DNA from 2 places in the Frankia sp. CcWB3 genome. Region 2 is predicted to be linked to the other one. Evidence: predicted binding sites of a transcription regulator. Region 2 holds the regulator's gene; the other holds the start of a gene.

Region 1 (4,209 bases), on a different contig from region 2:
GGCTCGGGCCACAATCTGCGCCGCCTCCTCCGCGCTACCACCATGAGCCGCGCGGAGGCCGCCGTCGGAGCGATCGGCGGTCACGGCCGAACCCCCGGTCCGCGCGGCGGTGCCGTCTCGATCGGCGGGTGAGTCGGCGTCCGTCGTGGCCGGAGCGCCGGAACCCTCCCGGACCGTGGGCAGGACGCGGACCGTCGGCTCCTCGTCGAAGTCCGCCGGACTCGTCACGTCCGCTGGACCGGTCACGTCCCCGACGTCCCGGGCGGCCGGGGTTCGGGACACCACCGGAGCGGGGTCGGGTATCTTGTCAACCCGGGTCGCCCGGACCAACCGCGCCACGGCGAGGATCAGAACGCTCAGGACGGCAAGTACGAGTGACGACAGGACGACGAGGACGCCCTCCATCGCTGCTCCCTCCGCTTCCGTCGGACCCGCACAGGCGGGCTGGAGCGGCGAAGGACCCTCGTCTCGGCACGATCACAGCCGTAGAGGGGCAGCACGCGGATTGCGCCATTGCGATATGGAGCCCGGACGGCCTCCCGAACCGGCCAATCCAACGTCGACCGGCCGGCGAGCATACCGTCTTCGGGCACCCACTCGCAGCGGCTGCCTCCGTGTGAAGTTGGACGAGCTATCAAGACCGCGTCGCCGCGGGAGTCCTGTCACCTTTCAAGAAAGACTAGGTCTCGCACAATCCCTGGTCAAGAAATAAGGGCGCATTGACGGCCCAGGCTCAATCTCCCCACCACTCACACCGAGCCGTCGTCTTCGTCGCCATCAACCACCCAGGCCATCCGACCTCCGCCGTCGAGCCCCTGAGCGACTTGCTCGCTCACGACCCGGACCGCCAGTTCGACCGGATAGCCCTTTCGGGTCAGCATGGCGAGGAGCCTTCGGGTACGGACCTGCTCGGGCAGGCGGTCCATCGACCGCAGCCGACGAAGGACGAGCTCGCGGGCGGCCTCGACGGTGTCCGGATCCACTCCCCGCTTACGCAGCTCTGTGGCCAAGGCCTGCCTACCCAGCCCACGACGGGCCCGAGCGGAGGAGACGAAGGCGGCGGCGAAGGCCTCATCATCGATCAGACCGACGGCGGCCAACCGGTCGAGGACCACACCGGCAATCTCATCGGTGACCCCTCGTCGCCGCATGGTCGCCGCAAGCTCTGCTCGACTCCTCGCTCTGGTCGCCAACTGATGCAGACAGATCTCCCGCGCGACCGAGATCGGATCCTTCAGCCACGGCTCTTCGTCCGCCGCGACGGCCGTCCGGGCGAACGACGGACCGGCCGCGACATTCCCCGGATCTGCTCCTGCCATCGGCTACAGATCGACCGGGACGGGCGCCACGGCATCGGATTCGAGACTGGGCAGGATGCCGAGCTTCTCCTTGATCTTCTTTTCGATCTCGTTGGCCAGATCGGGGTTGTCCCGCAGAAACGACCGGGCGTTCTCCTTGCCCTGGCCGAGCTGATCGCCGTCGTAGGTGTACCAGGCACCGGACTTACGAATAATGCCGTGCTCGACCCCCATGTCGATCAGGGAACCCTCCCGGCTGATACCGCCTCCGTAGACGATGTCGAATTCGGCGGTCCGGAACGGCGGCGCCACCTTGTTCTTCACCACCTTGACGCGGGTCCGGTTACCCACGGCCTCCGTGCCGTCCTTGAGGGTTTCGATACGACGGACATCGAGGCGCACCGACGCATAGAACTTCAGCGCCTTACCACCGGTCGTGGTCTCCGGGGAGCCGAACATCACCCCGATCTTCTCGCGCAACTGGTTGATGAAGATCGCGGTCGTGCCGGAGTTCGCCAGCGCCGCGGTCATCTTGCGCAGGGCCTGGGACATCAGGCGGGCCTGGAGGCCGACGTGGCTGTCCCCCATCTCACCCTCGATCTCGGCCCTCGGGACCAGCGCGGCCACCGAGTCGATAACGATGATGTCCAGCGCGCCGGACCGGACGAGCATGTCCGCGATCTCCAACGCCTGCTCGCCGGTATCCGGCTGGGAGACCAACAGACCGTCGGTGTCGACGCCGAGCTTTCCCGCGTACTCGGGGTCGAGCGCATGCTCGGCGTCGATGAACGCCGCGATACCACCGGCCGCCTGCGCGTTCGCCACCGCGTGCAGGGCGACGGTCGTCTTCCCGGACGACTCCGGGCCGTAGATCTCAATGATGCGCCCCCGCGGCAGCCCGCCGATGCCGAGCGCGACATCCAGAGCAATCGAACCGGTGGGGATGGCCTGGATCGGCGGCCTGGTGTCGTCCCCCAACCGCATGACCGATCCCTTGCCGAACTGCTTGTCGATCTGCGCCAAGGCGTTATCCAACGCCTTCTCACGGTCGAGTCCTGCCATTGGAGTTACTCCATGCTGAGGTCGTCGAGTCTTGGCCACGAGGATGACGTTAGGCCGTGGGTCCGACAGTTTCGAGGGTCGAGGATGATCTGTGGACAAGTAGCCGCACAGGGACGACTCTAGACGAACATGCGTTCGACGACCCGACGACACACCGGACGGTGGCTCAGCGATCCCGCGCCGGCACATCGAACTCCTCGCACACGGTTCGCCAGACGGTCTTGGCGTCGTCACCACGGGCCAGGGCCACCTCGACCGTCGCGCCACCGAGACCGGACAACACATGATCACGCGCAAACGACTCTGCGTACGCGGAACCGAACCGTGTGTTCATCTTCGCCCAGAACTCGGTCAACCGCACTTCGCCAGTGTGCACCGTCCGGACGGGACGGGACCACCCAAGGGGGTCCTGGTCGGGGATCCCCGCCGGGGGTCCCCGGTTGGGGTTCCCACCGGCGGAACCACGGTCGGGGGGAACCACGGTCGCGGGAACCACGACCGGGTCGAGGCCGGGCCCCACGGCGGGCCCGGCCTGAACCACACCGGCGGAAAGTTGTCGGTCCCTCGACGCAGACTGGTCAACGTGCCCAGCTTCGCTTCCCCCGATCCGCCAGATCCGCTCACGGCGTTCTCCGCCCCGACCCGGAGCTGGTTCGGCGCGGCCTTCACCGCCGCGACCCCCGCCCAGCGGGGCGCGTGGGAGGCGATTCGCACCGGCGGCAACGCGCTGGTCGTCGCACCCACGGGTTCGGGGAAAACGCTGGCCACCTTCCTGTGGTCGCTGGACACGCTGGCCCGCTCGGCGCCGCCGGCCGAGCCCACCCGGCGCTGCCGGGTGCTCTACGTCAGCCCGCTCAAGGCGCTGGCCATCGACGTCGAACGGAACCTGCGGGCGCCGCTCGCGGGGATACGCTCCGCCGCGCAACGGCTCGGTCTACCCCAGCCGGACGTGACCGTGGGTCTGCGGTCGGGCGACACCACCGCCGCCGAACGGCGCGGTTTCGGCGCCCGGCCCCCCGACGTCCTGATCACCACCCCGGAGTCGCTCTTCCTCATCCTCACCAGTGCCGCGCGGGAGTCGCTGCGCGGCGTCCGGACGGTGATCGTCGACGAGGTCCACGCGGTGGCGGGCACCAAGCGTGGCGCCCACCTCGCGCTGAGCCTGGAGCGTCTGGACGCCCTGTTGGACACCCCGGCCCAGCGGATCGGCCTGTCCGCCACGGTGCGGCCGGTCGAGGAGGTCGCCCGCTTCCTGGGCGGAACGGCCCCGGTGGCGGTGGTCCGCCCGCCCGCGGCCAAGACCCTCCAGATCGACGTCGTGGTGCCGGTCGAGGACATGACCCGGCTCGGCGGACAGCTCCTCGACGGGTCCCCGGACGGCTCGGCGGCCTCCGCCCCGCACCGAGCGTCGATCTGGCCGGCGGTCGAGCAGCATGTCCTCGACCTCGTGCTGGCCCATTCCGCCAGCATCGTCTTCGCCAACTCGCGCCGGCTCGCGGAGCGGCTCTGCGCCCGGCTGAACGAGCTGTACGCCGAACGGCTCGCCGCGGCCACCGCCGCGGGCGAATCCGTGGCCGGGGACGGGCCGGGGGAAGCCAGCCGGACGTCACCCGCGGCGTTGATGGGCGCCTCGGGTCAGGGCGGCGGCACGGCGTGGCCGGAGATCGCGCGGGCCCACCACAGCAGCGTGAGCCGGGAGCAACGGGCCGGAATCGAGGAGGATCTCAAGGCTGGCCGGCTGCCCGCGGTCGTCGCGACCTCCAGCCTGGAACTCGGCATCGACATGGGAGCCGTCGACCTGGTCGTGCAGATCGGGTCCCCGCCAAGCGTCGCCGCCGGGATGCAGCGC
Region 2 (4,209 bases):
GTGCCGGTCACCGGCGAGGCATCGACGGCGCCGCGCGGGACCGGTCGAGCTGGTCCATCCCGCATGGTGGGAGGTCCGGCGGCCTCGGAGCGCAACGCGACGATCGCGGATTCGAAGTCGGTCAACGACTCGAAGGCCAGATACACCGAGGCGAAGCGGAGATAAGCCACCTCGTCGAGCTCACGGAGCGGACCGAGGATCGCCCGGCCGATCGCCTCCGCGGGCACCTCCGCCGACCCCGACGAGCGGACGGCATCCTCTACCCGCTGCGCCAGAAGCGCGAGATCATCATCCCGCACCGGCCGGCTCTGGCAGGCCTTGCGGACACCGGCGATGACCTTGGCCCGGCTGAACGGCTCGGCCGCCCCGCTGCGCTTGCGAACCTGAAGGGACGCCTCCTCCATCGTAGTGAACCGGCGACCGCAGGACAGGCAGGACCGCCTGCGGCGGATCGCCGAACCCTCCTCGGCCTCCCGACTGTCGACGACGCGACTGTCCGGATGCCGGCAGAACGGGCACCGCACGCGCTACGCCTCCTTCGCCCGCGCCGGAGCCGACCGCCCCGGACCGGGGACGACGGGACACCGTTGAGGACCCGGCATCCACGCCGGACGGACCACCTTGTGGATGGACCGCCAGCTCCCCGTGGAAGACCTGTGAAACAACCTGTGGATGACTTACACCCCGATAAGCACCAGATGTTGTGTCCACGGTAGCGCACGGCCCCAGAGATGGGGACAGCACCCCCGTATGGTCCGTGTGGTCCGCACCGCAGCGGCACCGCACGTCGACGAAAGACGACGGCGCGCGAGCCCCCGCGCCGAGACACTCGTGGACCCGGGAAGCCGGGGAAGCCGGGCGTCAGGGAAGGAGTAACGACTGGCCCGGGGTGATCAGCGGCGACCGCAGGTGGTTCAGCCGCATCAGCCGGTCCACCACGACCCGGGTGTCGGCGCTCTCGTCGAGCGCCACCGCCACCGCCCACAGCGTCTCCCCCGGCACGACCAGATGGCGCCGCGGCGCCTCCGCGGCATCCGGCCCGGCGATCGACACCCCAGGCATGATCATGATTGCTACCGCCACGACAATCGCCACGACAATCGATACCACCACCACCCGACCCCGCCGGGTCAGCCGGAGCGGCGGGGGTGCGGGCGGGCGACCCGGCGGGTATCCCGCCGGCCGGCGACCCGCCCGGTCCCTGGCCGTCGACAGGTCGACGACCCGCGCCCTGTGTGCGGATCCCATGGCACCCTCCCGTTCCGACGACACCGAACGCCAAAGATCGAACCTTCGTTCGATCGAACGCGTGGTCGATTGTCGCATCGGGAACCGGAAACCGCCAGGAACACGCTCGAACAGACGTTTGAGATTCTGCGACCCGCCGGTTACCGTCGAGTCGATCGGGTGTGAACCGGGCGGTTTCCCTCGGTCACGGACAGCGGCGAGTCGGTGGGTGACGGCTTCCGGAGCGGGACGGTCCGCCGTGCGGCCACCGGCCGGCCGGTGGCCGCACGGCGGAAGAAAAACGCGACGAGGAGAGCGGTAAGCGATGACTAGCCAAGGCAGGGGTACGCGCCGGGGCGGAACCCGCGGCAACGTGCGAGCCTTTCCCGAAGGCCCCGCGGACGCGGGCCTGACCCCCCGGCAGCGCAAGGTGCTAGAGGTCATCCGGGCCGCGGTGGAGCGGCGCGGATATCCGCCCAGCGTGCGGGAGATCGGTGAGGCGGTCGGCCTCACCAGCACCAGTAGTGTGGCTCACCAGCTCAAGGTGCTCGAGGAGAAGGGCTACCTGCGGCGGGACCCGAACCGCCCGAGAGCGATGGAGGTGCTGACCGTCGAGCACCCCCGGCGGCGCGCGAATGCGGACGCGGGCGCGACGACGGTGGCGGGCACGATTCCCATCGTCGGTGAGGCGGCGCCGGGCACCACCGAAGGAAGCAAGTCGGACGCCGCCTACGTGCCGGTGCTGGGCCGAATCGCCGCCGGTGGCCCGATCCTGGCCGAGCAGGCGGTCGAGGACGTCTTCCCGCTACCCAGGGAGATCGTCGGCGAGGGCACTCTGTTCCTGCTCCGAGTCGTCGGCGACTCGATGATCAATGCGGCGATCTGCGACGGTGACTGGGTGGTCGTCCGCCAGCAGTCGGTCGCGGACAACGGGGAGATCGTCGCCGCAATGATCGACGGGGAGGCGACGGTCAAGCGCCTGCGGGTTCGGGACGGCAAGATCTGGCTACATCCGGAGAACCCGGCCTTCGCCGACATCGCCGGTGAGGATGCGACCATCCTCGGCCGGATCGTGGCTGTGCTCCGCAGGGTTTGACGTGGATCGGCCGGCCGCCCATCGGGTGGCCGGCCGGGTTGCCTCGCGTTTGATCGCTCCTGGGCTCAGGCCCGGTAGGCGTGCAGCTCCGCCGCGAGTCCCGGGGAGACCCGGGCGGACAGCCGGGTACCGGTCTCGGTGTGCTCCAGCGTGAGCACCTCGCCGTTCGCGTGCACCCGGGAGACCAGGTCGCCCCGGCTGTAGGGCACGAGCACGCGCATCTCCACGTCGGGATGCGGCACCCGGGCACAGAGCGCGTCGACCAGCGCGGCCAGCCCCTCGCCCGTGCGTGCCGAGACGAACACGGCGTCTGGGGCGAGCTGGCGCAGCCCCGCGACGACCGTCGGCTCCACGGCGTCCACCTTGTTGACGACGATCAGCTCGGGAACACCGCCCGCGTCGATGTCGTTGAGAACCTCGCGCACGGCGGAGATCTGCGCGGCCGGATCCGGCGATGATCCGTCCACAACGTGCAGGATGAGATCGGCATCGGCGACCTCTTCCAGCGTCGAGCGGAACGCCTCGACAATCTGATGCGGCAGATGCCGGACGAATCCGACGGTGTCGGTCAGGGTGAAGGCCCGGCCGTCCGGCAAGGTCGCCCGCCGCACGGTCGGATCGAGGGTGGCGAACAGCGCGTCCTCGACTAGGACACCCGCGCCGGTCAGCCGGTTGAGCAGCGACGACTTACCGGCGTTGGTGTAACCGGCGATCGCCACGCTGGGGACCTCGCCCCGCCGCCGGGCGGAACGCTTGGTCTCCCGCACGGTCGTCATCGCGGCGAGCTCGCGGCGCAACCGCGCCATCCTGGCCCACAGCCGCCGACGGTCGGTCTCGATCTTCGTCTCACCGGGACCACGGGTACCGATGGGCGCCCGGCCGCCGCCGCTGGCCGCGGCCCGCGACATCGACTCACCCCACCCACGCAGCCGGGGCAGCATGTACTGCAACTGCGCGAGCTCGACCTGGGCCTTGCCCTCTCGAGAGGTCGCGTGCTGGGCGAAGATGTCCAGGATGAGGGCCGTCCGGTCGATGACCTTTACCTTGACGACCTCCTCCAGCTGCCGCAGCTGACCCGGGGTGAGTTCGCCATCGCAGACCACCGTGTCCGCGCCGGTCGCCGCGACGACCTCGGCGAGCTCGCGCGCCTTGCCCGAACCGACGTAGGTCGCGGCATCCGGCCGATCGCGGCGCTGCACGAGCGCGTCGAGCACCACCGAACCGGCGGTCGTGGCGAGCGCCGCGAGCTCCGCCATGGAGCTCTCGGCCGACCGCAGGGAACCCGACGTCCATACGCCGATGAGGACGACACGCTCCAGCCGCAGCTGCCGGTACTCGACCTCGGTGACGTCGTCGAGCTCGGTGGCGAAACCGGGAACCCGCCGCAACGCGGCGCGATCCTCCAGGTCGAAACCGTCCCCAGAATCGTCGAAGAAGTTCGGCAGGTAAGACGGATCGGCGCCAGTCAGCTTGATGAGGGATCTGTCGAGAGTGGACGCATCGAAGGCGTCAGCAGGAAGTGTCATACCATCCGTTCTCAACGCGGCCCGTTACCGCACCATTCCGCGATCATTCCGTGCCGCTTGCTCCGGCCGGGCCCCACGACCCGGTGGCCCGAGGAGGATCCGCCGGTCCGGAAGACCCTGCCACGCTCGTGGCGCGTCTCCCCCCTCGTTTCCCGGCGAATCCCGTCGCCAACCAGGGTCCCACGCCACCACGTCGATCGCGAACCGTTTTGCCGCTCCGCCGGCGTAACGTCTGCGCCGTGTACCACGAGTACCACGAGAGACGGGCCCGCCGCCTCGCCGCGACGATCTGGGACAGCTCGGGCCGCCCGACTCCCCCGGACACCACGCGGACGACGGCGGACCGGCGTCCGGACAGCA

What was found. Region 2 encodes LexA, which represses DNA repair genes until DNA is damaged. Its sites were predicted from a motif close to CGAACNNNNGTTCG; they were not measured.
Region 1: the regulator LexA is predicted to act here: its motif matches at 2,485-2,498, upstream of recA (recombinase RecA).

Annotation. Positions count from the first base shown of each region.
Region 1 covers NZ_CDWRCK010000036.1:12,974-17,182, reverse strand. The annotation lists gene rny (ribonuclease Y) at 1-405, opposite strand, end outside; gene recX (recombination regulator RecX) at 750-1,319, opposite strand; gene recA (recombinase RecA) at 1,323-2,360, opposite strand; gene ACY5KJ_RS04955 (DUF3046 domain-containing protein) at 2,527-2,721, opposite strand; partial or broken gene ACY5KJ_RS04950 (ATP-dependent helicase) at 2,914-4,209, shown strand, end outside.
Region 2 covers NZ_CDWRCK010000022.1:16,131-20,339, forward strand. The annotation lists gene nrdR (transcriptional regulator NrdR) at 1-524, opposite strand, end outside; gene ACY5KJ_RS03415 (LysM peptidoglycan-binding domain-containing protein) at 862-1,248, opposite strand; gene lexA (transcriptional repressor LexA) at 1,553-2,323, shown strand; gene hflX (GTPase HflX) at 2,389-3,849, opposite strand.